Regions from separate parts of the Paenibacillus sp. YPG26 genome, predicted to be linked through region 1. Evidence: a T-box and tRNA genes for the amino acid it is inferred to sense, from the RefSeq annotation. Region 1 holds a T-box; the other holds one or more tRNA genes.
What was found. A T-box is a leader RNA that pairs with one kind of tRNA and senses whether it is charged. The one in region 1 lies ahead of tyrS (tyrosine--tRNA ligase), so its partner is inferred to be a tRNA-Tyr.
Positions count from the first base shown of each region.

Region 2: it has a tRNA-Tyr gene. The T-box ahead of tyrS (tyrosine--tRNA ligase) is inferred to sense a tRNA for this amino acid. The anticodon was not compared.

Region 1 covers NZ_CP084530.1:1,589,401-1,603,808, reverse strand. Annotated here, with positions in the region: gene LDO05_RS07440 (Asp23/Gls24 family envelope stress response protein) at 10-372, opposite strand; gene cax (calcium/proton exchanger) at 591-1,661, shown strand; gene LDO05_RS07430 (Fpa/YlaN family protein) at 1,762-2,049, opposite strand; gene LDO05_RS07425 (HPr family phosphocarrier protein) at 2,238-2,483, opposite strand; gene LDO05_RS07420 (aminopeptidase) at 2,563-3,678, opposite strand; gene LDO05_RS07415 (hypothetical protein) at 3,766-4,596, opposite strand; gene LDO05_RS07410 (sensor domain-containing diguanylate cyclase) at 4,718-6,706, opposite strand; gene rpsD (30S ribosomal protein S4) at 7,157-7,756, shown strand; gene tyrS (tyrosine--tRNA ligase) at 7,871-9,124, opposite strand; T-box leader at 9,183-9,435, opposite strand; gene LDO05_RS07395 (transglycosylase domain-containing protein) at 9,603-12,734, shown strand; gene acsA (acetate--CoA ligase) at 12,862-14,408, opposite strand, start outside.
Region 2 covers NZ_CP084530.1:2,949,585-2,963,992, reverse strand. Annotated here, with positions in the region: rRNA gene LDO05_RS14050 (23S ribosomal RNA) at 1-1,194, shown strand, start outside; rRNA gene rrf (5S ribosomal RNA) at 1,294-1,410, shown strand; tRNA gene LDO05_RS14040 (tRNA-Ile) at 1,459-1,535, shown strand; tRNA gene LDO05_RS14035 (tRNA-Ala) at 1,558-1,633, shown strand; tRNA gene LDO05_RS14030 (tRNA-Asn) at 1,637-1,709, shown strand; tRNA gene LDO05_RS14025 (tRNA-Ser) at 1,766-1,857, shown strand; tRNA gene LDO05_RS14020 (tRNA-Glu) at 1,879-1,953, shown strand; tRNA gene LDO05_RS14015 (tRNA-Val) at 2,112-2,187, shown strand; tRNA gene LDO05_RS14010 (tRNA-Met) at 2,202-2,275, shown strand; tRNA gene LDO05_RS14005 (tRNA-Asp) at 2,313-2,389, shown strand; tRNA gene LDO05_RS14000 (tRNA-Thr) at 2,416-2,491, shown strand; tRNA gene LDO05_RS13995 (tRNA-Tyr) at 2,496-2,580, shown strand; tRNA gene LDO05_RS13990 (tRNA-His) at 2,603-2,678, shown strand; tRNA gene LDO05_RS13985 (tRNA-Gln) at 2,707-2,781, shown strand; tRNA gene LDO05_RS13980 (tRNA-Lys) at 2,857-2,932, shown strand; tRNA gene LDO05_RS13975 (tRNA-Leu) at 2,968-3,051, shown strand; tRNA gene LDO05_RS13970 (tRNA-Gly) at 3,055-3,129, shown strand; tRNA gene LDO05_RS13965 (tRNA-Pro) at 3,142-3,215, shown strand; tRNA gene LDO05_RS13960 (tRNA-Pro) at 3,252-3,328, shown strand; tRNA gene LDO05_RS13955 (tRNA-Gly) at 3,337-3,407, shown strand; gene LDO05_RS13950 (PAS domain S-box protein) at 3,671-7,180, shown strand; gene LDO05_RS13945 (DegV family protein) at 7,240-8,097, opposite strand; gene LDO05_RS13940 (hypothetical protein) at 8,133-8,519, opposite strand; gene LDO05_RS13935 (DUF423 domain-containing protein) at 8,700-9,074, shown strand; gene LDO05_RS13930 (hypothetical protein) at 9,144-9,692, opposite strand; gene mtnA (S-methyl-5-thioribose-1-phosphate isomerase) at 9,792-10,889, opposite strand; gene mtnK (S-methyl-5-thioribose kinase) at 10,886-12,109, opposite strand; gene LDO05_RS13915 (Dps family protein) at 12,410-12,883, shown strand; gene sufC (Fe-S cluster assembly ATPase SufC) at 13,343-14,125, shown strand; gene sufD (Fe-S cluster assembly protein SufD) at 14,145-14,408, shown strand, end outside.

The DNA.
Region 1 (14,408 bases):
CGTATGCGCCTACATCTCATCATCCTTGAAAGCCACACCCTCAACCTTAATGTTAACTTCAACGACTTGCAGACCTGTTAAGCTCTCTACGGCAACCCGTACATTCTGCTGAAGCATGCGGCACACCTCATGAATCGGTGTCTCATACAGCACGATAATCCGCAGATCAATGGCGGCTTCCAGCTGGCCAACCTCAACAGTAACTCCCTTTTGCACATTCTTGCCACTAAGCCGTTTCGCCCAGCCTTCAGAAAGTCCGCCGCTCATTGCCGCGATACCGGGAGTCTCAAGTGCAGCCATGCCCGCAATTTTAGATACTACATCATCCGAGATTCGAATGGTCCCTAATTCAAGCTGCAACTGCTCGGTCATGGTCATTCCCCCTCCAAAAATCTAATTATTTCTAATTGTAATGGGTGCCGGGTATGAAAGCAACTATGGACCATTCTTCCAACTTCCGTATATAATACGGATTGAACAAATGCATAACACCCTGCATTTTACGTTTATATTGGGTACAATAATGGTTATATTGTTTTTGTACTCTTATAAGCCCACATCAAATAACTTAAAAGTTGAGGTGTCGTTTTTTGAAAAAGATTTGGTTTCCAAGTATGCTCATCTTAATGTTCCTTCTTAGCGCGGTCGGTCACTTCGCTCATTGGGATCCTACGGTGCAATTCGTGATCTCCTCCATCGCGGTAATATTTGTTGCCGGATTCTTGGGGAAAGCAACAGAAAGCGTCGCTCATTATGCGGGTCAGCGTCTCGGTGGATTTCTGAACGCGACTTTTGGTAATGCTGCCGAGCTGATTATCGGAATCCTGCTTGTCAGCAATGGTCAATTTGAGATCGTTAAAGCAAGTATCACGGGTTCTATCATCGGCAACCTTCTGCTCGTGCTGGGGCTTAGTCTTTTTGCCGGCGGTTTGAAGTACAAGATTCAGAATTTCAATGTCACCCTTGCCGGGCTCAACGGTTCACTAATGATCTTGGGAATTATCGCGTTGTTCGTGCCTGCGATCTTCCTGAACACACATGCCGTACATACCGAAGACAAGAACGTGTTCAGCCTTGTTGTGGCAGGAATTCTTATTGTGGCTTACCTGCTGTGGCTTGTCTTCTCCATGATTACACATAAGAAGTATTTGAGCGATGTAACCGAGACCAACGATGAACAGCTGGCACATGAGCATCCTCCAGCGTGGTCCAAAGGCAAGTCGATACTGTATCTGATTCTTGCTACGGTCATGGTAGCTTTTGTCAGTGAGTGGCTGGTACATACGCTGGATACGTTTACGACCAAATTCGGTCTTAGCGAAATCTTTGTCGGTGCGTTTGTAGTCGCTATTGTCGGCAACGCAGCTGAACACAGTGCCGCGATTATGCTGGCTATGAAGAACAAGATGGGAGCTGCGGTAGAGATTGCAGTGGGCAGCAGCTTGCAGATCGCTCTCTTCGTCGCACCAGTTCTGATCTTTGTCAGCCATATGCTGGGACGGCCCATGGATATCGTGTTCACGGTCATTGAGCTTGCGGCCATCGGCGTATCCGTATTTATTGCCAAATCTATTACCCAGGACGGGGCCACGAACTGGTACGAGGGGCTTCTCCTGCTTGCGGTATACACCATTCTCGGTGTATCCTTCTACCTGATCTAGAGAACTTTGGGTGTAATAACACAAATAAAGCGTATGTCCGGTTGGATCCGGATCATACGCTTTATTTGTATATTTCTATGTATGCCCATCCTGCGACAGGCTACTCTTTGGTATTCAGGGCCTCATAGAGAACGGCCAGATTGCGCTCTAGCTTGCTTAAGATCTGCTTGCCTACCAGAGGATTAACCAGTCCTGCACGCACAGCAAAATCAACCTCTTTCGAGAATCCGAACATCTGGGTATCAAGCACTTCCTCATATAGAGGGCAATAACGTGTTGCCAGATTCTCCATCTGCACTTCAATTAGCTTCTCTATTTTATCTGCGTCTTCTTGCAAAAGACTCAGCGCTTTCAAATTCAACTGTTCCTGCAAATCAGATGAAGTCATGCAATCTTCCCCCCCGTGTACAAAATCTTCAGTCTAACCATACGATTATATTTACTTTAACCTAATATTAGACGAAAATGAACACCAATACAAGAACCTCGCAAAATAATGCCAGCCATGCGGAGAACCGATTCCTCGCCGGACAAAAAAACACCCCTGCCATCAGGCAGGAGTGCTGCGGTGCTAGCCTATTCTTCGACTACACGAACATTTAGACCATGCTTTGCGAAAGCTTCAGATACTGCTGCTTTAGCTTCTACCGCATCCGGTCCATGAACATGAAGCTCGTAGCTTTCCGAGCTGACCAAAGTGGTGAACAGACCTAGAATACTCTTAACATCAATATACTTGTTCTCCGCTTGAAGCACGATTGAAGAAGTGAATCTTCCTGCTGTTTGTGCAATTTCTACAACCGCTGCATTGTTGTTCGCCATGGAATATCCTCCGTTTTCTATTTATATTAATATATGTTCATGATACCTTGAATCCGCTTACCAATCAAGGATAAATCTCCTATTTCAAGTTCTCCGGATTTAATGCCTCAAGTTCGGGAATAACGAACAGTCCATCCTTGCGTATCAGTTGTCCGTCAAAATAAATTTCTCCGCCCCCATAATCCGGACGCTGGATCTGTACAAGATCCCAGTGAATGGAAGACCGGTTCCCGTTATCCGCTACCTCATAGGCCTGCCCGGGAGTGAAGTGGAAGCTGCCCGCAATCTTCTCATCAAAAAGTGTATCCTTCATCGGATGAAGGATATAAGGGTTGAAACCGATCGCGAATTCGCCGATATAACGGGCGCCTTCATCCGCATCAAGAATGGCGTTAATCCGAGCCGTATCATTGCTAGAGGCTTCAACGATTTTCCCATTCTCGAAACGGAACTTGATATTCTCGAATGTTACCCCGTTGTACAGACTGGCTGTATTAAAACTAATTGTGCCATTGACCGAGTCACGAACAGGTGCTGTATAGACCTCTCCGTCGGGGATGTTGTTCTGTCCTGAACATTTAATGGCTCCAATGCCCTTGATCGAGAAGTTAAGATCCGTCCCTTCCGCTACAATCCGCACCTTATCCGTCCGGTTCATAAGTGCAGCCAGAGCATCCTGAGCACGATCCATCTTGGCATAATCCAGATTGCATACCGCGAAGTAGAAGTCCTCGAAAGCTTCCGTACTGGTATTGGCCAGCTGGGCCATACTTGCATTAGGATAGCGCAGTACGACCCATTTGGTGTGCTTGACGCGCTGTTCACTATGTACAGGATGAGAGTATAACGAATTATATAAATTCATCTTTTCTTCAGGTACATCAGCCAGATCGTTGACATTCTCCCCCGCCCGGATTCCGATATAACACTGCATTTGCTTCATTCGGTTCAGATCGATCTCGGCCCATGTCTGGATCTGCTGCTTGTTCCCATATTTAAGCATGGCCCGCTGCACGGTTCTGTCCGTGAGCTGCACAAATGCGTTTCCACCCTTTTCGCCTACTTCTTCAACAATTGCATTCAACAAATCCCGCTCTGTACCTATCATTTCAACAAGCACATTCTCCCCTGGCTGAACGTTAACAGAGTATTCCACCAAGTTCTTGGCCAGCTGCCCGATTCTTGGATCACGCATTCTTGTTCCTCCTCTTAGCTGCATTAATTTAACAATGGTTGATTCCTGTCTATTGTAGCATTTAGATGATTGCTAAGGAACTCCTGTTCATCTGAAGCTGCAGTCAGTAACCAGGATCTCAGGTTTATTTAAATTCGAGTCTCCGGGAAAGGTGATCTTGTTATTGGAGGTAAGCCGCCTTGGCAGACCCGATTTTGTATCTATAGTCAAATGGTACACCGCCCTAACTTCTGCCTGATCCAACTTATCTGACAATTGGCCGTTACCCTGACTCCACAATTTCAGAACTTCCCGGTTCAGGGCTTCCCGCTCGGGGATAGTCAATTGCAGCAGCTGGCTATCCCGCTTCCAGTTCGCAAGGACAAGCTCCATTTCTTCACCAAGCTGTCTGCGGAGCAGCGCCTTAGCTTCCTCTGGAGCAAGCTCGATCCGTAGTACCTTTGTTCCTCTTGCAGCACCGCTCTCAAGTCTGAGGGATTTGGATTTGGTATTATGGATCTCTTCAAGCTGTGCCAAAGGGTTAACCCGGGCAAGAGGATGAGGTATACGGTCTCCCTGAGACTGATCCAGAGCCGCCCACTTTCTGCCATTCAGTTGAAATGTGGTTAGAGGGCTTTTTCCTTTGGAAGCTGCCTCTTTCAAGCCGGAGTTCTCCTGATTCACAGGAGAGTCTGCGATTAGCGTCAGAACCTGGTGGTTCCGCAGCTCTCCCGAGAATGCCAGACTGCCCTCAGGCTGAGGCCGGTTGGCTCGCAACAGCACGGTGTTACCCTTGAAGCTGAGCGTGTCACTTCCAGCCAGTCCAGCCCAGGTCAAGTCGAACCAATCCTGCGCCGTCCTCGGCTTTGAACATGATGCAATCAGCATTACCATGATTATGATCACTACAGCCCTGCCTACAATAGCTCGCTTGGTCATCCCCCACACCTTCCATCCATGAACAATATAAATGCTACTCCTAATTTCTCCTACAAGGAACAACTTATACAGATGAATCTGCGGACAAAATAAAAGAGCACCCTTAGGTGCCCTTTCAGACTTATTGGTTATCCCTGCCAACTTGGGTCTGGTTACGGCCGTTGTTCTTAGAACGGTATAGTGCCATATCAGCCCGGTAAAAAAGTGACTCTACGCTAATCTTCTCATCTTTGCGGCTCCAGTGGGATACTCCGCAGGATACCGTAACCGGTGGTGTCGTCTCAACCGCCACTCGTTCGCGTATATTCTCGGCAAGCTGATAACCTTCCTCCAGCTCCATGCCAGGCAAATATACCGCTAATTCCTCGCCTCCCCACCGTGCGCAGACATCGATCTTGCGCACGGTGGACTGAATGATATTGCAGACCTGCTTTAGAATAGTGTCGCCAATCTGATGGCCATAGGTATCATTAACCTGCTTAAATTTATCTATGTCCACCACAATAAGGGAGCCCTTCGCATCCCTGCGCTGGAATTCCAGCAGCTTGTCATCCAGATAATGACGGGCGAACAATCCTGTCAGCATATCCCTATTAGCCATCCGCCGAACTTCTGCATGCAGGGAAGCGTTCGCAACCGCCAGTCCGATATGTGTGGACAGCACCTGAAGCAGCTTATAATTCTCATAAGAGAAGTAATTAGAGCGGGTATGCGTAAGCAGGATTGTCCCGCTGACTTCCCCCCGGATCATTAAGGGAACTCCGATCAAGGAGCTAGACCCTGTCTCCTCCATCAGCCTGGAGTATACCCTTCCATAACTGTGATAATCCGATAGGATGATGGGTTCCTTCGTGGCATAGACCAAGCCGCATACACCGCAGTCTCTGGGAAAAATCTCTTTTGACAAGAAAGTGACGTTAGTAGAGACCATCTCAAAAAAGTCCTTATCCTTATCAAGTTGGGAAATACAGCAGTATTCGGCACCAAATATATGCAATAGCTCATCGGTTGCAAACTTAAATATCTCTTTGAGCTGCAAGCTCTGACTTAACCGCTGGGTCAATTCATTAATTAACCTCAGCTCATGAATAAGCTGGTTAGACTGTTCATACAGCTTCGCGTTCTCAAATGCTGTTCCAGCCGTATCGGCCAGCATTTCCACCAACTGGATATCGGCTTCCTCGAAATGTTCATACGGAATGAACAAATGAAACACCCCATATACTCCCTGCTTACCGCTTAATGGAACAGCGATCTCTAACTGCTGCTGTCCATTCTCTGCCCGAAAGCTGTTACGAAGCAGCTTCCCTTCCATAAAAGCCTGGACACATAACGGATCTGTATCCGCTTGCAACTGCAGCAGCTTCACCCTGGAATTAGAGCCTTGATGGTCCTGGGACATCAAGATCTCCAAGTGGACATTCGGGTATACCCTGACAATGCTGTCCAGCACTTCATGCAGCACCGCATCCACATCAATCTTGTCATGAAGCCTCTGTACTACATCAACCAGGAATGATCTTCTTTGAGCTTCACGTTTGGCCTGTTCTTGTATCGCGATCATATCTTTGAAGAACGTATTCTCGAACCTGCGGTAGAAGCAAGACGTGAAATGCTGCTGCGCCATACCCAGAATCCGCTCGCCAAAGGCGATCTCTTCAGCCGATCCTTGAATAATACACCCGAGTACTGCAAATATCTCGGCTTTGCTTTTGGTACGAACCGGAATCCCTGCTGCAATGATATGTTGTTCTTCCGCAGCATCTACATACAGCTTCACCGCTGTTGTCTCGCCAGAGTCCAGGCATGTCCGCATCAGCTGGCTTATACGCTCATGCCAGATACTCAGTATAGCCTTATCTTCGGTGTGTATTACCTCTGCTGTCCAATCGGCAAGCAGCCATGAGAGCTGGCCGCCGACTTCCAATGCGGACACTGCCGGGATCCAGTCTCTGAATGCCGACCGCAACAAGGGGTGTATGTACGGGAAGTCATGTACCGTGATATCAAGCTGCTCCAGCCAGGCGCTCTCGCCCGGGTGAATGCTGAGTTCTGGAATTTGGGAAGATAGATTACTAATCACCGGGTCCTCTCGTGGATGTTCTGCCATAGGGGGCTCCTTCTGCACCGCACTTCCGTCGGCTTAATGGTAACCTTTACATATGCTTAACAGCTAACTGATTCTCAGGGTAAAATTAGGAAATAAATATATAACTGTATTCTACTATTTAAATTCGATTTTTGCACCTAAAAATCATGGTTTTGACCCATATTTTTGGTGCAAAAGCCCTATCGACAAAAACCCTCCTTTTCAAACAAAAACTTCGCCTTGACTTTATATACTAACTTCATATAATATTTATTGTTGATGAAGACTGGATAGAGTCTTACCTTAGGGCGTAATATTGTGTCACCCTCACGGATTTTGTTGCTGACTGGACAGCGGCTGAACTTTTCGGTCAGTAGAGCGGATTATCCTTCTATCCCCCCGCCCGACAAACAAAACCGGCGCAAGTGTAGCCCCACCTAAAATTTCATTTATGAAGGAGTCTACTATACAATGGCACGTTACACAGGTCCTAAATTTAAACTTAGCCGTCGTCTTGGCATTTCCCTGAGCGGCACAGGAAAAGATTTGAAGCGCCCTTTCCCTCCAGGTCAGCACGGTGCTAACCAACGGAGAAAAGTAAGCAACTACGGAATGCAGCTTCTTGAGAAGCAAAAGCTTCGCCACATGTACGGCTTGGGCGAAAAGCAATTTAAAACCCTCTTCTCTAGAGCACAAAAAATGCAAGGTATTGCCGGTGAAAACTTCATGTTCTTGCTGGAATCCCGTCTGGACAACCTTGTATACCGTCTTGGTTTCGCTAACTCCCGTGCTGGTGCCCGTCAATTGGTATCCCACGGTCATATCACAGTTAACGGCAAGAAAGTGAACATTGCTTCTTACCTCGTGAACCTGGGCGATGTAATCAGCCTTCGCGAAAGAAGCCGCGGTCTTTCTTCTGTTAAAGAAGCTTTGGCGAACCGCAATCACCTTCCAGCTTACCTGGAGTTCAATGATACTTCCCTTGAAGGTAAGTACATCCGTCTTCCAGAGCGTTCCGAGCTGTCCCAAGAAATCGATGAGAAACAAATCGTCGAGTTCTACAACCGTTAATATTTATACCAACCCAAACCGGTCCTGGTCTGCAAAGACTTCGGCCGGTTTTTTTGTGCTCTTTTTTGTTCCTCCTCCATACAAAAAGGGAGCCTCCCGGCTCCCTACCCTGTACTACTTACGGGCAAGCTTGGCGAATTTCCGCTTACCCACCTGAATAACATCACCATCTTTAATCTCAAGCTCGGCACTGAAGTCCGTCAATTTGTCTTCGTTATATTTGACGGAGCCCTGCTGTATGCTGCGTCTGGCCTCTCCATTGGACGAGGCGAACCCAAGAAGCGTTAACAGCTTGATCAGACCAATTCTGCCATTCTCCAGCTCACTGTCAGCAATCTCGATAGTCTGAATATCGTCAGGCAGCGCACGCTGCTGGAACACGGTCACGAAGTGCTCCTGAGCAGCTTCCGCATCCTCAAGGCTGTGATACATCCTAACCAGGGTAAAAGCAAGCTTCATCTTCGCGTCCCTAGGATGCAGCGTGCCTCCCTTCATTCCCTCTTCAAGCACGGCGAGCTCTTCATTCGTTAGATCAGTTACAAGCTGGAAGTATTTCAGCATCAACTCATCCGGAACGGACATCGCCTTACCGTAGATTTCATTAGGCTGCTCGTCGATACCAATGTAATTCCCCAGACTCTTACTCATCTTCTGAACACCGTCTAGTCCCTCGATAATCGGAGTCATAATAGCTACCTGAGGCTCTACACCGTATTCCTTTTGAAGTGTACGTCCCATAAGCAGGTTGAACTTCTGGTCTGTTCCGCCGAGCTCAATATCCGACTTCAAGGCCACGGAATCCATTCCCTGCATCAGTGGATAAAAGAACTCATGAACACTGATAGGTTGTCCGCTCTGGTAACGCTTGGTGAAGTCGTCGCGCTCAAGCATACGGGCAACGGTGAGCTTTGCTGCAAGCTTCACAACATCTGCAAAGGTCATAGGCGCCAGCCACTCTGAATTAAAGTGGATTTTTGTCTTCTCTTTATCCAGAATCTTGAAGGCCTGCTTAAAGTACGTCTCCGAGTTGCGCTTCACATCTTCCTCGCTCAGCTGCTTACGTGTCTCGGACTTGCCGGTTGGATCACCGATCTGTCCGGTGAAATCGCCGATAATTAACTGAACCTGGTGACCCAGCTGTTGAAATTGACGCAGCTTTTGCATAACAACTGTGTGCCCGATATGCAGATCTGGCGCTGAAGGGTCGAGTCCCAATTTCACTTTCAACGGCTCACCTGTAACCACGGACTTAACCAGCTTGTTCCTAAGCTCTTCCTCAGGTACGATTTCTACAACTCCCCGCGAGATCACTTGCAGTTGACGCTCGACCTCAGCCTGCTGTACCGGTGATAATTCTTCCCATTTCATCATGTCCTGCCTCCTGTAACATGTATATTTCTGAACACAAAAAAGCTCCCTCTTATCCCAAAGGGACGAGAAGGAGCTGCTCGCGTTACCACCCTAATTAAAGCCGTACCCACTTCAAATGGATACTATGGCTTTCACTTCATTTCTATAACGGTTACCCGGTACCGGACTACTGACACATCCCTTCAGATGCGGGTTCCCCCGGACGGCTCCAGATTGTAATTCAAAGGGGGTTCGCTCACGGTTCGCAGCATCCACCGATTCTCTGGGGAGAGATTTCCACCTTCTACTAGATCTTTCAAAGCCTTTATCCATATGCATTTGTATATTACTGTATATCTTATAACATATATACTTTTGGGAAGTCAAACCCGGTATCCTATTCCAAAACAGCCTTCATAGAAGACCAACAGCCGAGAAAATGGATTCAAACGCGTACATTTGTGCTATAATGTTGCTGTTAAAAGGAGGATACTCTATGGTAGAAGTGCATGAAAAGGATCCTGTAGAACAAGAACGCGGACGCCAGAGACATTGGGGCAGGACGACCCTGAAAGTGTTCCTATGGCTGGTTTTTGTTGCTTTTACAGGGATTCTGTTTGTTGGGGGAGCCTTATTTGGCTTCGTATCATCCAACGTCAAAGATGACCCTGTACGTTCAAGGGCTACGATTGAACAGAAAATAAGCACTAATAATATTACCGCGTTCGCCTACTATCGCGACGGTACCGTAATCGGCCAGCTTCGTTCTGAAGAGGACCGGCGTCCGGTAACCTTCGAGGAAATTCCCCAGATTGTGATTGATGCCGTCATCTCCATTGAGGACAACAACTTCTGGAATCATAAGGGTGTCGACATGAAGGGAACCTTGCGCGCGGTTAAGGAAAGACTTCTGCGGGAAAGCAGCCAGACTGGAGGAAGTACGTTAACCCAGCAGTTAGCCCGGCGGGTGTTCCTCAATCTGGATCGTACGGATAACCGGAAGGTTAAGGAAATGCTTCTGGCTCTGCGCCTTGAGCGGTTCCTGGACAAGAAAGAAATTTTAACCGCTTACTTGAACAAGGTTCCTTTTGGCAACGGCTCCAATGGATATAATGTATTTGGTATCCAGGCCGCCTCCAGAGGAATCTTCGGGATCGCAGACCTTAAGAAGCTGAATATTGCTCAAGCAGCCTATCTGGCTGGCCTGCCTCAGCTCCCCTCTTCTTATTCTGCTTTTAACGGCAAAGGGGAATTTAATAAGTCCAACTTCAAACGGGCAATCAAGCGCCAGCAGCTCGTGCTGCAGCGTATGCTCGAGGAGAACACGATTACAAAGAGCCAATATGACGAAGCTATGGCCTTTGATATCAAGAAAGCTCTTGCTCCGCAGACCGAGAAGGCATATGCAACCTCTCCGTATCTCATGCTGGAGACCGAACGTCAAGGCGCCGAAGTCCTTGCTTTACTAAAGGATCCGTCGCTTAACAAAAATAAGATTCCAAGCCAGACTCTCGAGGAAGCCAGGCAGCAGCTCTTAACTGGTGGATACCGGATCTACACAACGATTGATAAGAAAGTATACAGTGCGATGCATAAAGTATCAGAGAACAGCAGCAACTTCTCTCCAAACAGCAAAACAAAAGGATTGGAGCAGGTTGCCGGCATGATGATCGATCATCGGTCAGGTGGTATCCTGGGCATGATTGAAGGCCGGGATTTCTATACCGAGCAGATGAACTACGCTACCCAAATGATCAGGCAGCCCGGCTCCACCATGAAGCCGATCGCGGCTTTCCTGCCTGCGTTGGAGAAAGGGCTTGTCCAGCCTGCTTCTATTATTGATGACTCTCCGGTAATCTTTCGGGATGGGCAGAAGGGTTACCACATTCCCGTCAATTCAAGCGGAGGTTATAAAGGGCTTGTTACCGCTAGAACAGCGCTTAATGAATCGCGGAACATCCCTGCGCTCAAGCTGTTCAATGACAAGGTGGGAATCAACGAGGCTTGGGCTTTTGCCAAGAAGCTTGGCATAACCACAATCCAGAAGCAGGATTACCAGGCTAAGACCGGGGTTCTAGGGGGCCTTAAATTTGGTGTCACTGTAGAGGAATTGACGAATGCCTACGGAGCCATCGCGAATCAAGGAGTATTCAATGACGCCTACATGATCGAGAGGATCACCGATTCAAATGGTAATGTGGTGTATCAGCACAAGGCTGAACCCACACAGGCATTCTCCAAGCAGACAGCTTACCTGATGACCGATATGCTTCGCACGGTAATCTCGGCGTCAGGCTCCACGGGTCATTCCATTGCACGTGATTTCGACAAGTACGGCAAGATTCCTGTGGCCGGAAAGACTGGAACCACGCAGGACTATGGGGATGTCTGGTTCATGGGCTATTCCCCGGATGTAACACTTGGGATCTGGGTGGGATACAAAGAACAGAAGAATACCCTGGTTACCAAAGAGGCCAAGTCCAGGGCTAAATCCATCTGGGCACTTGTCATGAATGAGGTTAGTAACAGCAAGCCAGAGCTATTCAAGACACCCGAGTTCAAGAGACCGGATGGCATTGTCAGAAGAACCGTATCCGGGTTCAGCGGCCTTCTGCCGACCTCGCTCACTCAGCAGGCCGGGAATATGGTCACTGATTTGTTCAACGTGAAGTATGTCCCTAAGAAATCCGATGATGTCCTGGTGAGAGCCAAGTATATTACGTACAATGACGTGAACTATATTCCCCATGACGAGACCCCTTCGGATATGGTGCAGCAAAAGGTAGTAATGCGGCGTGACAAGCCAATCAAAGAATTGATTGACGAGCTGCAGAATGCCTTCTCCAAGATGAGAGGCGGGCACAGAAGCCTAAGCTATTATCTGCCTAAGGATGCAGCAGAGGATGCTCCGACTAAATTAGATCCAAGACAGGACGACGGCAGGGCTCCAGCTGACCCATCTAATGTAAGGGCCATTGCGGGAAGAGGACAGAACACGATCACGTTCAATAAGAATAGTGAGAAAGATGTAGCGGGTTACCGGCTGTACAGGTCTGTAGACGGCAGCGCCTTCCGCTACAGAGGTGCTGTTCTAACCGGTTCAGGCACTAGCTTCACGGACGGAACATCTGCAGGGCATAACTACTCCTATTACGTCACAGCCGTTGATATTGGCGGCCATGAATCGTCTCCTAGCGCGGTAGCTACTTCAGAGGGGCCGGGAACCCCGCTGCCGAAGCCAGGCAAAGCTTCAAATGCCGGGTCGGACGGTTCTGCAGGTTCTAAAGGTTCTACAGGTTCTGCTGGCTCCGGGGCTGAAGCTGGAAGCAGCGGGGATGGGGATAGCAGCGTTATTACTGCGCCGCCTTCCGCCCCTCAGCAAATGCATGCTGAAGCAACCAGCACAGGTGTACAGGTAAGCTGGAATGCGAACCCGAAGGCAGAGAACGTAAATGGATACAATGTGTATTATGCGGATAAAGAGAACGGGGTATATGCTCTAGTAGGAACTGTTCAATCTAACCAGTATGAATATACAGCTGCCCCGATTAACGGATATATCCGGGTAACGGCAATTAATGCTGCCGGGGAGTCAACACCGACGTCCGCACTCCATATCCAGAAATAACACTTCTACAGCCAGCTTTCCACACACACTCCGACGGAATCCACTATGGATTCCGTCTTTTTCATTTCTTATGCCATGCTAAAGACGACCGAACCGAAGTCCAGTCGTCATAGATAAAATTATCGTATTAGTCTTCCTCAATTGTAGATAAGTCCCCCACAGGCAGCTGCAGCTCCCATGCTTTAAGTACCCGCCGCATAATTTTACCTGAACGTGTCTTCGGCAATTTATCCTTGAACTCTATCTCCCGGGGAGCCGCATGGGCGGATAATCCCACTTTAACAAACTTGGAAATCTCCGCCTTCAGTTCTTCAGAAGGCTCAAAGCCCTCACGAAGAGAGATGAAAGCCTTGATGATCTCGCCCCGTGTAGGGTCGGGCTTGCCAATTACCCCTGCCTCCGCAACCGCCGGATGCTCTACAAGCTTACTCTCCACTTCGAAAGGTCCGATCCGCTCACCCGAGGAATTGATCACATCATCAATCCGGCCCTGGAACCAGAAGTATCCATCCTCGTCCATATAAGCGGAATCTCCGGAAATATACCACCCTTGAATCCGGAAATACTCCTCGTATTTGGCGGGATTGTTCCAGATCTTGCGCATCATGGACGGCCATGGTGTCTTGATCGCGAGATTCCCCATCCGGTAAGGCGGCAGAATATTGCCCGAATCATCGATAATTGCCGCTTCAATGCCTGGTAGAGGACGTCCCATGGAACCCGGCTTCATCGGAAGTGAAGGATAATTGCATATCAACTGCGCTCCGGTCTCGGTCATCCACCAGGTGTCATGAATTCTCTTCCCATACACCTTAAGTCCCCAGCGTACTACCTCCGGGTTCAGCGGCTCTCCTACGGAGAGCACATGCCGCAGACTGGAGAGATCAAATTGTGATATAACATCCTCTCCAGCTCCCATCAGCATTCGGAAGGCCGTAGGCGCACTGTACCAGACCGTGACCCCATATTTCTGTATGGTTCCATACCAATCAGCTGGACTGAAACGTCCCCCGCGGATGACATTGGTTGCCCCGTTAAGCCAAGGAGCGAATATGCCATAGGATGTACCGGTTACCCATCCCGGGTCTGCCGTACACCAATATACGTCCCCTTCTTGAAGATCGAGCACAACCTTACCCGTATAGTAATGCTGGATCATAGCGTTGTGTACATGGTGGACTCCCTTTGGCTTCCCTGTTGAACCCGAGGTGTAGTGAATGATCAGTCCATCCTCGCGGTCAACCCATTCAATCTGCGCTTCTGGAGATGCCTCAGCCATGGCGGACTTGAAGTCAATAATTCCTTCGCCAGGTTCTACCTCGTCACCTACCACGATAATGTGTTGTAACGCCGGGAGCTCATCACGTTTGATTCTAGGCAGTAAGGCTGGTGTCGTAACAATCGCAACCGCTCCGCTATCCTCTAACCGGTCCTTAACCGCTGTCTCCATAAATGCCTCGAACAAAGGGCCCACCACGGCTCCAACTTTAATCGTGCCCAGTATACTTACATACAGCTCCGGAGTACGCGGCATGAACACAAATACTCGATCACCTTTATGAATCCCTATCGTCCGGAGTACATTAGCGAATTGGTTAGATAAGCCCGAGAGCTCCTCGAAGGTGAACGCCTCATCCCGTGTGGCATCGCTATATAATAATGCTGTTCTACCAC
Region 2 (14,408 bases), 1.4 Mb from region 1:
CCGTAACTTCGGGAGAAGGGGTGCCCCGGTAGTGTGAATAGCACGAGGGGGCCGCAGTGAAAAGGCCCAAGCGACTGTTTAGCAAAAACACAGGTCTGTGCGAAGCCGTAAGGCGAAGTATACGGGCTGACGCCTGCCCGGTGCTGGAAGGTTAAGGGGAGTGGTTAGGGGTAACCCGAAGCTATGAACCGAAGCCCCAGTAAACGGCGGCCGTAACTATAACGGTCCTAAGGTAGCGAAATTCCTTGTCAGGTAAATTCTGACCCGCACGAATGGCGTAACGACTTGGGCGCTGTCTCAACGAGAGATCCGGTGAAATTTTAATACCTGTGAAGATGCAGGTTACCCGCGACAAGACGGAAAGACCCCATGGAGCTTTACTGCAGCTTGATATTGGACTTGGGTACGATTTGTACAGGATAGGTGGGAGCCTAGGAAGCCGGAGCGCCAGCTTCGGTGGAGGCAACGTTGGGATACCACCCTGATCGTATCGGAGTTCTAACCTGGTACCGTAATCCGGTATGGGGACAGTGTCAGGTGGGCAGTTTGACTGGGGCGGTCGCCTCCTAAAGAGTAACGGAGGCGCCCCAAGGTTCCCTCAGAATGGTTGGAAATCATTCGAAGAGTGCAAAGGCATAAGGGAGCTTGACTGCGAGACTGACAAGTCGAGCAGGGACGAAAGTCGGGCTTAGTGATCCGGTGGTACCGCATGGAAGGGCCATCGCTCAACGGATAAAAGCTACCCTGGGGATAACAGGCTTATCTCCCCCAAGAGTCCACATCGACGGGGAGGTTTGGCACCTCGATGTCGGCTCATCGCATCCTGGGGCTGAAGTAGGTCCCAAGGGTTGGGCTGTTCGCCCATTAAAGCGGTACGCGAGCTGGGTTCAGAACGTCGTGAGACAGTTCGGTCCCTATCTGTCGTGGGCGTAGGAAATTTGAGAGGAGCTGTCCTTAGTACGAGAGGACCGGGATGGACGCACCGCTGGTGCACCAGTTGTTCCGCCAGGAGCACAGCTGGGTAGCTACGTGCGGAAGGGATAAGCGCTGAAAGCATCTAAGCGTGAAGCCCCCCTCAAGATGAGATTTCCCAATTAGTAAGACCCCTTGAAGACGACGAGGTAGATAGGCTGGGGGTGGAAGTGCAGCAATGCATGGAGCTGACCAGTACTAATCGGTCGAGGGCTTATCCAACACAGCTTCACGAAGGGTAACTTCGGAAGCAATACAATCTAACACGCACAATTCGTTTCGTATCTAGTTTTCAGGTGATCAAGCCTGAAGAGAATTCCGTTTGGTGGCGATGGCGGAGGGGTTCCACGCGTACCCATCCCGAACACGACCGTTAAGCCCTCCAGCGCCAATGGTACTTGGACCGCAGGGTCCTGGGAGAGTAGGACGCCGCCAAGCGATACCCCAATCGGGGTTTTTGTGCCGGAGTAAGACGGCTACATATAAGGGCCTTTAGCTCAGCTGGTTAGAGCGCACCCCTGATAAGGGTGAGGTCGGTGGTTCGAGTCCACTAAGGCCCACCATCTTGTTACATCATATCATCATGGGGCCATAGCTCAGCTGGGAGAGCGCCTGCCTTGCAAGCAGGAGGTCAGCGGTTCGATCCCGCTTGGCTCCACCATATTCCCTGATAGCTCAGTTGGTAGAGCACTCGACTGTTAATCGAGTTGTCACAGGTTCGAGTCCTGTTCGGGGAGTACCGTTTTTGAAAGTGCTGAGTTAATCAGCACTTTCAAAAACAACAACCTTATATGGAGAAGTGTCCGAGCTGGCCGAAGGAGCACGATTGGAAATCGTGTAGGCGTCACAAGCGTCTCGAGGGTTCGAATCCCTCTTTCTCCGCCATGTGTATACATTTTTGAGCAAGGCCCGTTGGTCAAGGGGTTAAGACACCTCCCTTTCACGGAGGTAACAGGGGTTCGAATCCCCTACGGGTCACCACTTTCATTAAACAGCTTCAAGTGGGGATGAGAACCCATCAGGGTTCGTCGAAGCATAGGCTTCGGTAGGAATACATCGCAGTCTCGTTTGAAGAACGAGTATCCCCTACGGGTCACCACTTTCATTAAACAGCTTCAATCACTTCATCTTATATTTATGGAGGCTTAGCTCAGCTGGGAGAGCATCTGCCTTACAAGCAGAGGGTCGGGGGTTCGATCCCCTCAGCCTCCACCATATTGTACTACTGACGCGGGGTGGAGCAGCCCGGTAGCTCGTCGGGCTCATAACCCGAAGGCCGCAGGTTCAAATCCTGCCCCCGCAATTAATCCCAATGAATAATATGGGATTCATCAAAGTGTGGAGCCGTGGTGTAGAGGCCTAACATGCCTGCCTGTCACGCAGGAGACCGCGGGTTCGAATCCCGTCGGCTCCGCCATTGTCTTATTGATTTTTTTACACCTTGCCGGTGTAGCTCAACTGGTAGAGCAACTGACTTGTAATCAGTAGGTTGGGGGTTCAAGTCCTCTCGCCGGCACCATTTTGGAGGCTTAGTGAAGTGGCTAAACACGGCAGACTGTAAATCTGCTCTCTACGAGTTCGGTGGTTCGAATCCATCAGCCTCCACCAGTTTTTCTTAGAATGTAATATGGCGGTCGTGGCGAAGTGGTTAACGCACCGGTCTGTGGCTCCGGCACTCGGGGGTTCAAGTCCCCTCGATCGCCCCATTTACTTTCTTATTACTGCTACTTACGTTGGGGATTAGCCAAGCGGTAAGGCAACGGACTTTGACTCCGTCACCCATAGGTTCGAATCCTATATCCCCAGCCATTATTACCCCAAAAGGTGAAGCGAAAGCTTTGATGGAGATTCCTAATACTTTTCGGGGACCCCGGTAAACATTTTGAGCCATTAGCTCAGTTGGTAGAGCACCTGACTTTTAATCAGGGTGTCGAAGGTTCGAGTCCTTCATGGCTCACCATTTACCTTGATATCAGGGTGAACAGTGTTACTTGTGCGCGTGTGGCGGAATTGGCAGACGCACTAGACTTAGGATCTAGCGTCTTTGACGTGGGGGTTCAAGTCCCTCCACGCGCACCATTTGCGGACGTGGCTCAGCGGTAGAGCATCGCCTTGCCAAGGCGAGGGTCGCGGGTTCGATTCCCGTCGTCCGCTCCATTTTTTTAATCACGGGACGTAGCTCAGCTTGGTAGAGCACCTGGTTTGGGACCAGGGGGTCGCATGTTCAAATCGTGTCGTCCCGATTGTGATTTTGTAATTGGTGTAGAGTATTGGTATTACGGGACGTAGCTCAGCTTGGTAGAGCACCTGGTTTGGGACCAGGGGGTCGCATGTTCAAATCGTGTCGTCCCGACCATAAATTTTGCGGGTGTAGTTCAATGGTAGAACTTTAGCCTTCCAAGCTAATAGCGTGGGTTCGATTCCCATCACCCGCTTTGAGTGAGCAAGGATGTTATGATGATTCAATCATAACATCCTTTTTCGTTATACAGACTAATTCCTGGAATTCTCAGTGGAGGTTGCTAGTAAGTATCCTAAGATATAGGTTAGAATTAAACTAATTTGTTAATCCAATAAGATGAAGGCCGAGGTTGCTTCATCATTAAGATATACACAGTTAATCCAACCCTCGCTAATCTCTTTACTTCATTTCATGAAGATTTCGCTTTATCCATGCATAGAAAGGAAGTCGGCCTTGATGAGTCATAAGAACGAGCTGTTGAAGCAGCTAATTGCGGAAGGGAGCACTTATGAGTCCCTATATGAGAATCATCCCGATGCCATTTGTGTAATGGATGTGAATGGTCAGTATATTAAGGCGAATCCAGCTGCTCGAAGAGTGACTGGATACACACTGGAGCAATTTAACCGTACACCTGCACATGATCTGTTCACCAAGGAAGACGAAGCCTTGAGAAGTTATTACTTGAACGAGGCACTTCAAGGGAAGACAAGCAGCTTTGAATTGAATTTCACCCGGATGGATGGCCAGGTTCTTGATTTGGATATTACCTACGTGCCGATCAAGGCTGGAGAAGACATTGTAGGTGTACATTCTATATTTAAAGATGTCACTTTAACAAAAGAAATGCAGCGGCGTCTAATGGAATCCGAGAAGTTGTATCAAGTGATTACGAATGATGCCAAGGATGTCATTGCTTTTGCTACTATGGAAGGGAATTGCCTGTCCATCTCTCCGGCTATTTATGAGATTGTGGGCTACACACCTGAGGAGCTTGTCGGGACGCAGCTTAAGGAGCTGTTCGCAGGTGAAGGGACATGGGAGAATAAGGATCTGATTGCCTCTTCAGGTATACTTACGGGAAAACTCCGTCATGCCGATGGACATGAGGTGTGGGTTGAAGCCAGTATACAGAAAGTGCAGGGTTCCAGTACTCAAGCAGACAAGCTACTCATCATTACCCGTAATATTACACCTCGGATGATGGCTGAAGAGCATTTACGGCGAAGTGAACAGAGTCTGGCCCGTGCTCAAGGGATTGCTCATATTGGCTCCTGGGAATGGGATGTGGATCAAGAACGGTTCACATGCTCTCAAGAGTTCAAGAGGATCTACGGTCAAGATTTCGGGCAGTTCTCTTCTCCGTTCGATGAATGGCTGAAGGTTATTCATCCTGATGACAAATTGCTGATTACCGAAGCCTTAGAGGCTGCTTCTTCCCAGGGCGCACAATCCTTTGAATTAGAATTCAGGGTGCTTGGATGCGGAGATACAGAGAAGAATAAAGTTCTATTCAGCCAGACAGATATAGAGTTCGATAAAAAAGGCCGGGTCAAAAGGCTGTTCGGCATCGTACAGGACATTACAGAACGCAACCAGATGGAGAATAGACTTCGGGAGAGCGAGAAGCAGTACAGAATCATCTCCGAGAATTCGCTTGATTTAATATCCAAGCATAAAGCGGATGCAGGGAATACCTACTCGTATGCTTCTCCTGCTAGTATTACCTTGCTTGGTTACGAACCTGGAGAGCTTGTCGGAACCAGTGCTTTTGATTATTTCCACCCTGATGATATAAAGATTGTCCAAGATTACTTGTCGGTACAGCTGCAATATTCGTCAGAATATACGGTTACTTATCGCATTAGGCGCAAGGACGGAGAATACATCTGGTTTGAAAGCACAGGCCGGTATACGTTTGATGATCGGACTGGGGAAATACTTGAAATCGTGGCCGTATCCCGTGATATTACTGAGCGGAAAAATAATGAGCGACGCCTTCAGGAGAGTCAGCAGCGCTATAAGTCACTCTTCGAGTATAGTCCCTCTGCTGTATATTCCTTTGATCTGCACGGGAACTATGTAACGCTGAATTCCAACCTGGAAGCCTTGTCGGGCTACAGTAAGGAAGAACTGCTGGGTATGAATTTCAAACAAATTATTAGCAGTGCTGAAATAAACAAGACGGTTCGTTATTTTGAACTATCCATGAAAGGGGAACCTCAGTCTTACGAAACAACCATTATTCATAAGAATGGTACCCCTGTAGAGCTTAATGTGACGAATGTTCCCATTATTGTGGATCAGAACATCGTGGGAGTCTACGGAATTGCTACGGATATTACGGAGCGTAAGCGGTATACCGAACAGATTGAGAAGCTGAGTTATCAGCATTCCTTGATTCTGAATTCGGTATCTGAAGGGATATATGGACTTGATGAAGAGGGAAAAACCATATTCATCAATCCGGCTGCTTCCAGAATGCTGGGTTACAATATAGCCGAGTTCATAGGCACCGATAACCATCATTTAATCCATCATTCCCGAAGTGACGGAAGTCCTTATCCTGTTGATGAGTGTCTGATTCATCAGACGTTCAGGGACGGAAGAGCCCGTTCGGTTCATGAAGAGGTGTTCTGGAGGAAAGACGGTTCAAGCTTCCTTGTGAATTACCGTGCGGCCCCGTTGTATGACCGTGATCAGATTGTGGGTGTGGTGGTGGTGTTCAACGATGTGACGAATGAACGGGAGATCATTAGAGCGAAGGAATCGGCAGAACGGGCAACGAGAGCCAAGTCGGAATTTCTGGCCATGATGAGTCACGAAATCCGGACTCCATTGAACGGCATTATTGGAATGACGGATCTGCTGCTGGAGACACAGCTTCAGGAAGAGCAGCGGGAGTATGCTGATATCATCTCCGAGAGCGGACGAGCGCTTCTAAAGATTCTTAATGATGTTCTGGATTTCAGCAAAGTTGAAGCTGGGAAAATGGTACTGGATTACGGCTGGTTCGATCTATCTGCCTCCGTATCCAGCGTAATTGATCTATTCACCCCAGCGGCAATGGAGAAGAATATCAGCCTTACTTCTTGGATTGATCCCGAAATTCCTGCAAGAATTCGAAGTGATTCCGCCCGCTTAAGGCAGATCCTGATTAATCTTGTCAGCAATGCCCTGAAATTCACAGAGACAGGCCGCATAACCATCTCTGTTCATCCGGTCTCTGTCACGGGTTCTTCTTCCATGGTGCTTGAATTTAGGGTAACGGACACGGGAATAGGCATTGCGGAAGACAAGCTTGACCAATTGTTCCTGACCTTCTCCCAGCTGCACCCGGTCATTAACCGCAAATATGGGGGAACCGGACTCGGACTGGCCATTTGCAAAAGAATGGTTGAGCTTATGGGCGGTTCTATTTCAGCGGAAAGCCAGGAAGGGATCGGTTCCACATTTCGCTTCACTCTGATTAGTCATGATGAGGAATTAACTTTGCAGAAGAAAGCATGTGAGGGAGATTTGAGAGAGCTCAGCACCCACATTGAGGATCCCGGGTCTATGAACTGGATCCAGTACAAGGATCTGAAAGTGCTGATTGCTGAAGATCATCCTGTAAATGGTCAAATCTTTGTCCAGATGCTTGGGCGTCTGGGGATCAAAGCAGATGTTGCCCATAACGGTGTTGAGGTGGTTGAGGCAGTAAGCCGCAATCCATATGACTTGATATTTATGGATATCAAGATGCCGGTTATGGATGGAGCTAAGGCCGCCAAGATTATCCGCCAGGTGGTTCCTGAGGGCGAGAGGCCTGTTATTATCGCATTGGCTGCACAGGTTAACCATGAGGATGTACAGCTTGGTCTGGACAGCGGAATGGAAGACTATCTTAGAAAGCCATTCAAGCTTCAGGACATTAAAGCAAAGTTGATAGAATGGGGCAGTGTGCTTGCCGAAAGACGGAAGTAGCCTGTAAAAATAATAAGCTCCCTATAAGGCAGTTGGTGCCTTGTAGGGAGCTTGTTCTATTATGCTTGAGTCTTGTTTAAATAGATGATTCCAATGGTCTTAGGGCCGCAGTGACTGCAAATTACACATCCTGCATCGCTAAGCAGCACCTCATGAACGCCAGTTCGTTCTTTGATTAATTGACTCATGGCGATAGCATCTTGTTCTGCCATAGTGTGCACGACAAAGAGCGTATCCTTGTCCATGCTGTCCATATTGGACAGAGCATTCGTAACCATTTGATCAAGCGCCTTGTCGCGGCTTCCGCGGACTTTATAGGCTGGTGTCATTTTTCCCTGCTGAACCTTGATTACTGGACGGATCTTTAGGAGGCTGCCAACCAGATTCTGCATGCCTGAGCATCGGCCGCCTTTGTACAAGTACTCTAATGAGTCGATTACGAATTCGGTATCCACATTGGGCCTGATGGACTCAAGCAAAGATAGGATCTGCTCGGCAGATTGTCCTGCTTCAGCAGCTCTTGCGGCTTTAAGAACCTGGATTCCAATTCCGTTGGATAGATTCAATGAATCGAAGACATGGATACTTCCATCCGGGAACTCTCCTGAGGCGATAACCGCATTCTGATACGTAGAAGAGAGTTCAGAAGAAAGGCTTATGTAAATGATCTGGTCACCTGCATCGACATAAGGTGAAAAGGCAGAGATGAAGTCGGCAGGGGACGGTGCGGCTGTCTTAGGCAGCTTCCCAGTCTGAGTAACTTTGGAGTATAAGCCGGGCGGTGTTAGATCAATTCCGTCCCTGAATGTCTCACTATTGAATACAACATACAATGGAATAACTCCAATGTTATATTTGGCTACCAGATCGGAGGGAAGATCTGCAGTGCTGTCGGTAAAAATCTTTATTTTTCCCATAGTATTCACCTTTCTGACTATAAGGCAGTCTATACTTACAGTTGGCTCGTGCGAACAAAGAATAGGATTAGCATGAAAATAGGAGGTATGGCGCAAATGATAACTCCAAGAATGGCAAACAGCTTCTTGCGGTTCTTAAGGGCTAACCCTATTATACCCAGAACGGAACCCGTAAGGGTGAGAATAATTGCAGCCAATACAATTAATCCGGCCACCATAAATCCAGCATGATTCATAATTATCTCGTTAGTAACGGGAACTCCACTGATAATCAGACCTCTGGACGTATCCAGAACGATCGCAACTGCAGCAATATATGCAATCAGCGCTAGAAGGCTAACTACAAATGAGGCAATTCCAGGCCCGGAATGCTTGGTATTTGGATCAAGTGGGGGATTCAGATGGTTTGCATTGGATTCCATTAACTTATCTCCTTTTTAGATGACTTACAACATAATCTCGTATTAATTTTTCATAATTTCAAGAAAAAATCAAGAAGACTTTGTGAATGGCCTAGGTTTTTGTAGCAAAATGAGCTTATAATGCGATAAGATTAACAGCAGAATGAGTATGAATTAAGGTATAGAGGAGCTGAATAAGTCATGCATCGCAAGTATGTTGGAATCGGAGCACTTCTGCTGTTGTTAGGAGTTGCGGTTGGAGCTTTTGGCGCTCATGCCCTTGAGAAGGTGCTGGGGGTTCATACCTCTACCTATGAGACAGGTGTTCATTATCATATGATTCATGCTATAGGGATTATCCTTATTGCTCTTGCGGCAGGCAGTTGGGGAGTGTCAGCCAGGCTGGTATGGGCTGCACGTCTTATGATAATTGGAATCGTATTGTTCTCAGGCAGCTTGTATGTATTAAGTATCAGCGGTCTCAAGTATTTGGGTGCTATTACCCCTTTCGGGGGAGTCGCCTTTATTGCGGGTTGGCTGCTGCTGGCCCTGGAAGCTTTCTCGAAGAAAAAATGAACAAAAGGCGTTTTTCGGCGGAATACCGAAAAACGCCTTATTTGTTGTGAAGCAGTCTCGTTACTGATCTCAGGCATCCACGAAATCAATAATCTCACTGAGCCTGAAGTTATACACCTGCTTCTCATCCACATGATAGACATTCATGGTTCGGGTATCAGGAGCATAGTTCAAGATGCGGCACGGAATGGCGATCCGCTCCCGGTTCCGTTCGACCGAGAGCCGGACCAGCTTATTGTTGGACACGTAGCTTTGAATCCAGGATTGGATGGCCTCATCGCTCATGTTCCCAATAGAACTGTTGGCTGCTGTTCCGGAACCCGCTTCTGAAGGCTTGGCTGGCTGAACGTTAGGCTCTTCTTTGACTTGTGCCTTGGCAGCCTGCTCATCTGCCTGATGACGGAAAGCCTTGGCAATCATGGCCTGTCTCTTGGCGCTTAACGTAGCTTCAATGATTTCTCCCAGTTCTACGCCTGACTTAATCCGGTAGTCTACAAGATCGCCGGAATTAAGCAGCTGGAGTAAAGCCTGGAGAGCCATAGCATTGGATTTATCTTTAATTAAAATATCGACATTAAACAAGTAGGCAAGTTGCTCGTCATGTTTTGTGTTGGTCATAGGCCCCTTCATATCCTGCTTTTTCTTAAATCATACCATTAAATTATGAAGGAGCATAGTCCTTGACTGCACTGCATTCTACCAATTTCATGCAATCCGTTATTTATTAAAGAGTGCAGGAAGATTTTTATTGAAAGGAGGACGGACAATCCCCTTCTCCGTAATGATCGCTGTAACATACTCATGTGGTGTCACGTCAAACGCCGGATTGAACACCTTTACACCGACCGGAGCCGTGCGCTTGCCGAAGCTCTCCGTAATTTCACTCTCCGGACGCTCTTCAATCGGAATATCCTCACCCGTAGCAGTAGACAAGTCTATCGTCGATAAGGGTGAAGCTACATAGAATGGGATTCCATGGGCTTTCGCCAGAACAGCTACCCCATACGTTCCAATCTTGTTCGCAACGTCTCCATTGGCTGCAACCCGGTCCGTACCCACAATCACCGCCTGAATCCAGCCTTTGGACATAACCACAGCGGCCATGTTATCGGTTAATAAGGTTACATCAATGCCTGCCTGCTGAAGTTCAAAGGCAGTTAGTCTGGCTCCCTGAAGTACAGGGCGTGTCTCATCGGCAAATACCTTGAGGGGGATGCCGCGTTCTTTGGCCAGATAGAAGGGAGCTAGAGCAGTGCCATATTTAGCTGTGGCAAGACCGCCGGCATTGCAGTGCGTAAGCACACCCATTCCACTCTCAAATAAAGGAAGGGCATGCTCTCCGATCAGGCGGCATACTTCTTCATCCTCCTGATGAATGAGTATAGCCTCGGCGGTCAACCCTAAATTACGGGTCTCCAGCTCTGGTTGCTCCTCGGCAAGGCGCGCGGCTCTATCCTTCATTCTATTCAAGGCCCAGAATAGGTTCACTGCCGTGGGTCTGGATGTTGCCAAATATTCGGCAGCCTGGGTGACGTGCGGGAGCCAGCCGGAAGATTCTCCGGTATAGGCTTTGGCTGCAAGGACCACTCCATAGGCAGCGGATATCCCGATTGCCGGGGCCCCTCTAACCTTCATGGAAGCGATAGCGTCCCATATCTCTTCAGGTGTGGTGAGCTCCAGGAACTCAATCTGCTCGGGGAGCAGACGCTGATCAAGCAGGAAGAGCCGGTCTTCCTCCCACCGAAGGCTCACAAGAGGACCGTTATTCTCTGAGCTTTGAAGCAGAGAACTGTTTATTTCCTTATTTGAGCTCATACCGTTACCTCTTCTTCTTTGGCCGCTCGTCTCGCGATACCTGTAATTTCATCAATTGAGCCAGCGAACCGGCCGCGCTTAACGAGTGCGGTGCCGATCCCCAGCGCAGTTACTTTGGCTTGATGCCGGATCTCTTCATTTGCAATCGTATCAATATCAGCTACATGGGAGAGACCGACAATACGGCGTATCATCTTGGCCCCTGCAAATCCGATGGCATCCCGAAGAACCTTCTGGACATACATATCCTGATAGCCAGGTGTCCTAGCCGTTACATCAACAAGATCACGATTCCAAAGGTCACGGAAGTGAGTCTCGAAATGCTGCCATACTCCTTCAATCATGATTAGCAGACGATGCCGGCGGGCATTAACTTCTTCCACGCTTCCGCTCCAGCCAGGCTGGGCAGCGAAATTCAGCAGCAGATTGGCAATGACGGCCCCGATATCAAAGCCCATCGGTCCATAATATGCGAATTCGGGATCGATGACTTTCGTAGATTCCCGGGTAGCAAATATACTGCCTGTATGCAGATCTCCGTGAAGCAGAGCCTCCGCATGAGTCAGAAACTTCTCCCGAAGCAGAGCGATCTCAAGCCGCAGTTCATCATCGTGCCAAAGTGCTTCGGCATTTGGGCGAATGTCTTCGCTGAAGTTATTATTAGGAGAATCGCGGTAAGGATCTTCGAAGATAAGGTCTTCTGTAATCTTGCACAGATCCGGATTGATGAACCGGCCCAGCTGCTCCTTCTTAGCTTGCTGGTTCATTCCCAAATCCGAAGTATAGAACAGCGTCGAGGCCATAAATCGACCGATATGTCTGGCAAATTGAGGGTATTCCTGTCCTTCAATTAATCCTTTGCGCATAATCGTATGATCACTTAAATCTTCCATGACCGTAATCGCCAGATCATTGTCATAGGCGTAAATAGCCGGGACCAGGTCCGGAACATACGCATGCTGGATCTCCAGCGCTTCACGCTCAATTCGTGCACGATCCAGGCTAAGAGGCCAGGATTCGCCGACGACTTTGGCATAAGGAAGAGCTTGTTTGATTATAAGTCCTTTTCCTTCAGAAGCATCAGTAACACGGAACACCAGGTTTAAATTGCCGTCACCAATTTCCTCTACAGACAGATCTGCATCCTGACGGAAATGGCCGGGAATAGTTCTAGCTAAAGCGACTGCCTCTTCAAGAGACAGGGGATGATATTCGGACATCAGTGTTACACCTCCGCAGACACATTTATTCATCGATGATTATGGAATGAACTAACTAATTACGCAGCCTTTAGTTCATTCGATAGATATGGAACAAATTTCTTTAAGTTAGTATATCGGAAAAGTAATCCTTTTTGTATCTTTTTTTGAGAAAATACGGGTTGTTTCGCACTGAACGGGAAAGGGTAAAATGTAGTCATGGAGCGGTAACGTTCTGGACAAGATAACTATCATTCACGGGATTGACCCGGCGGAATGATCATACAATCTAATTCTGAAATGAAAAGTGAGGGAATGAACATGGCAAAAGCCGATGCAAAATCCAACAGCAAAACTAAAACATCAGGATTGGAACAAGTCCTTAATCAGCAGATAGCTAACTTAAATGTGTTGTATGTGAAGATTCATAATTACCACTGGTATGTAAAAGGGAACAATTTCTTCACGCTGCATGTCAAATTCGAAGAGCTGTATAATGAAGTTGCTCTGAAAATGGATGAGATTGCTGAGCGTTTGCTCGCGATTAAAGGCAGCCCTGCGGCTACACTGAAGGAATATCTTGACCTTGCTACCATTCAGGAAGCGACCGGGAAAGAAGATCCGAATGCCATGGTGCAGAATCTGATCGAGGACTTTGCCACATTGTCTGAATCCTTCACGGAAGGTATTGAACTGGCGGATCAGGCTGAAGACGAGGCTACAAGCGACCTTCTGACCGGGTTCAAGGGAGAGCTGGAGAAGCATATGTGGATGCTTCGTTCTTATCTGGGCTAAGAACAGACGAGGTGGAAAGCGCAGGCTCCTCTCCATAACTGCAGCCTAGAGCCTACTTCAGAACATGGATGAGTCTTTGAGCTTTGCACCGTTAAGACCATTTATTACAAATGGGAAGTGTGAATATAAGGCAAGAGCGAGCATGCGATTGCCGAGCGGAATTTGTCAGGCTTGACTGAATACAGTCAGGCCTGTTCCTTTTTTAGGTATCGATTTAACGTGAAGACTGTTGGCTGGCGGGGGAAAAGAGCACTTTTGGGCGAAGTAGGGAAGCCGGGTCCGATTGATAAACCTTTTGAAGTAGGGTAAAATGAAATGAGAATCAATGAGAATCATTTAGAATAATTCTAATTAGATACTCATTATGGTATAATTGCAGGCAGTGAGGGAGACGTCCCGATGAATATATACGTGGAACACACTGTTATGTTATCGATCAAATGGAGGGAGCATCTAAACATGGCTACACAATTTACTATTGAAGGCTTGAAGGCAACAATCGAGGGTAAGGAAATCCTGAAGGGGATCAACCTTGACATAAAAGGTGGTGAAATCCACGCCATTATGGGTCCGAACGGTACTGGTAAAAGTACGTTGGCTTCTGCCTTGATGGGACATCCTAAATATGAGGTTACGGACGGTAAAGTAACTTTGAACGGTGAGGATGTACTTGAAATGGAAGTGGATGAGCGCGCACGTGCCGGATTGTTCCTGGCTATGCAGTATCCAAGTGAGATTGCGGGTGTGACTAACTCTGACTTCCTGCGCAGTGCCATCAATGCGCGCCGCGGAGAAGGCAACGAAGTCTCCCTTATCAAGTTTATCCGTCAAATGGAAGGCAAAATGAAGGAGCTTGAAATGAATCCTGAATTTGCACACCGTTATCTGAACGAAGGCTTCTCCGGCGGAGAGAAGAAGCGGAACGAGATTCTGCAAATGCTGCTGCTTGATCCGAAGCTGGTTGTTCTGGATGAGATCGACTCCGGTCTGGACATCGACGCACTTCGTATCGTAGCTAATGGTGTAAATACAATGCGCAGTGAAGAGCGTGGTTTCTTGATTATTACCCACTATCAACGTCTCCTTAACTACATCACTCCTGATTACGTACACGTGATGATGCAGGGACGCATTGTGAAATCCGGCGGACCTGAGCTTGCAGAGCGCCTGGAGAAGGAAGGCTACGATTGGGTTAAAGAAGAGCTGGGTATTGAAGACGAGACTGTTGGTCAAGAGGCGTAAGCAGGAAGGAGGAGAAGAAATGACTACACAAACCATTCTTCCGGTGAATCACGAAGCCTTGGCGGCATTCTCAAAGTCGAGCGGTGAGCCTGCATGGGTAACCGAAATCCGTTCAAAAGCTTTGGAGCTGGCAGCTGGACTTGAACTGCCTAAACTGGAGAAGACAAGATTGGATCGTTGGACACTGGATAACTACGGCAAGCTTCGTCAAGGCGCTCAGACGTCTGAAGAGCTGCCTGAGAGCTTGTCCAGCCTTGTTGAAATTAATGAGCACAGCAATTTG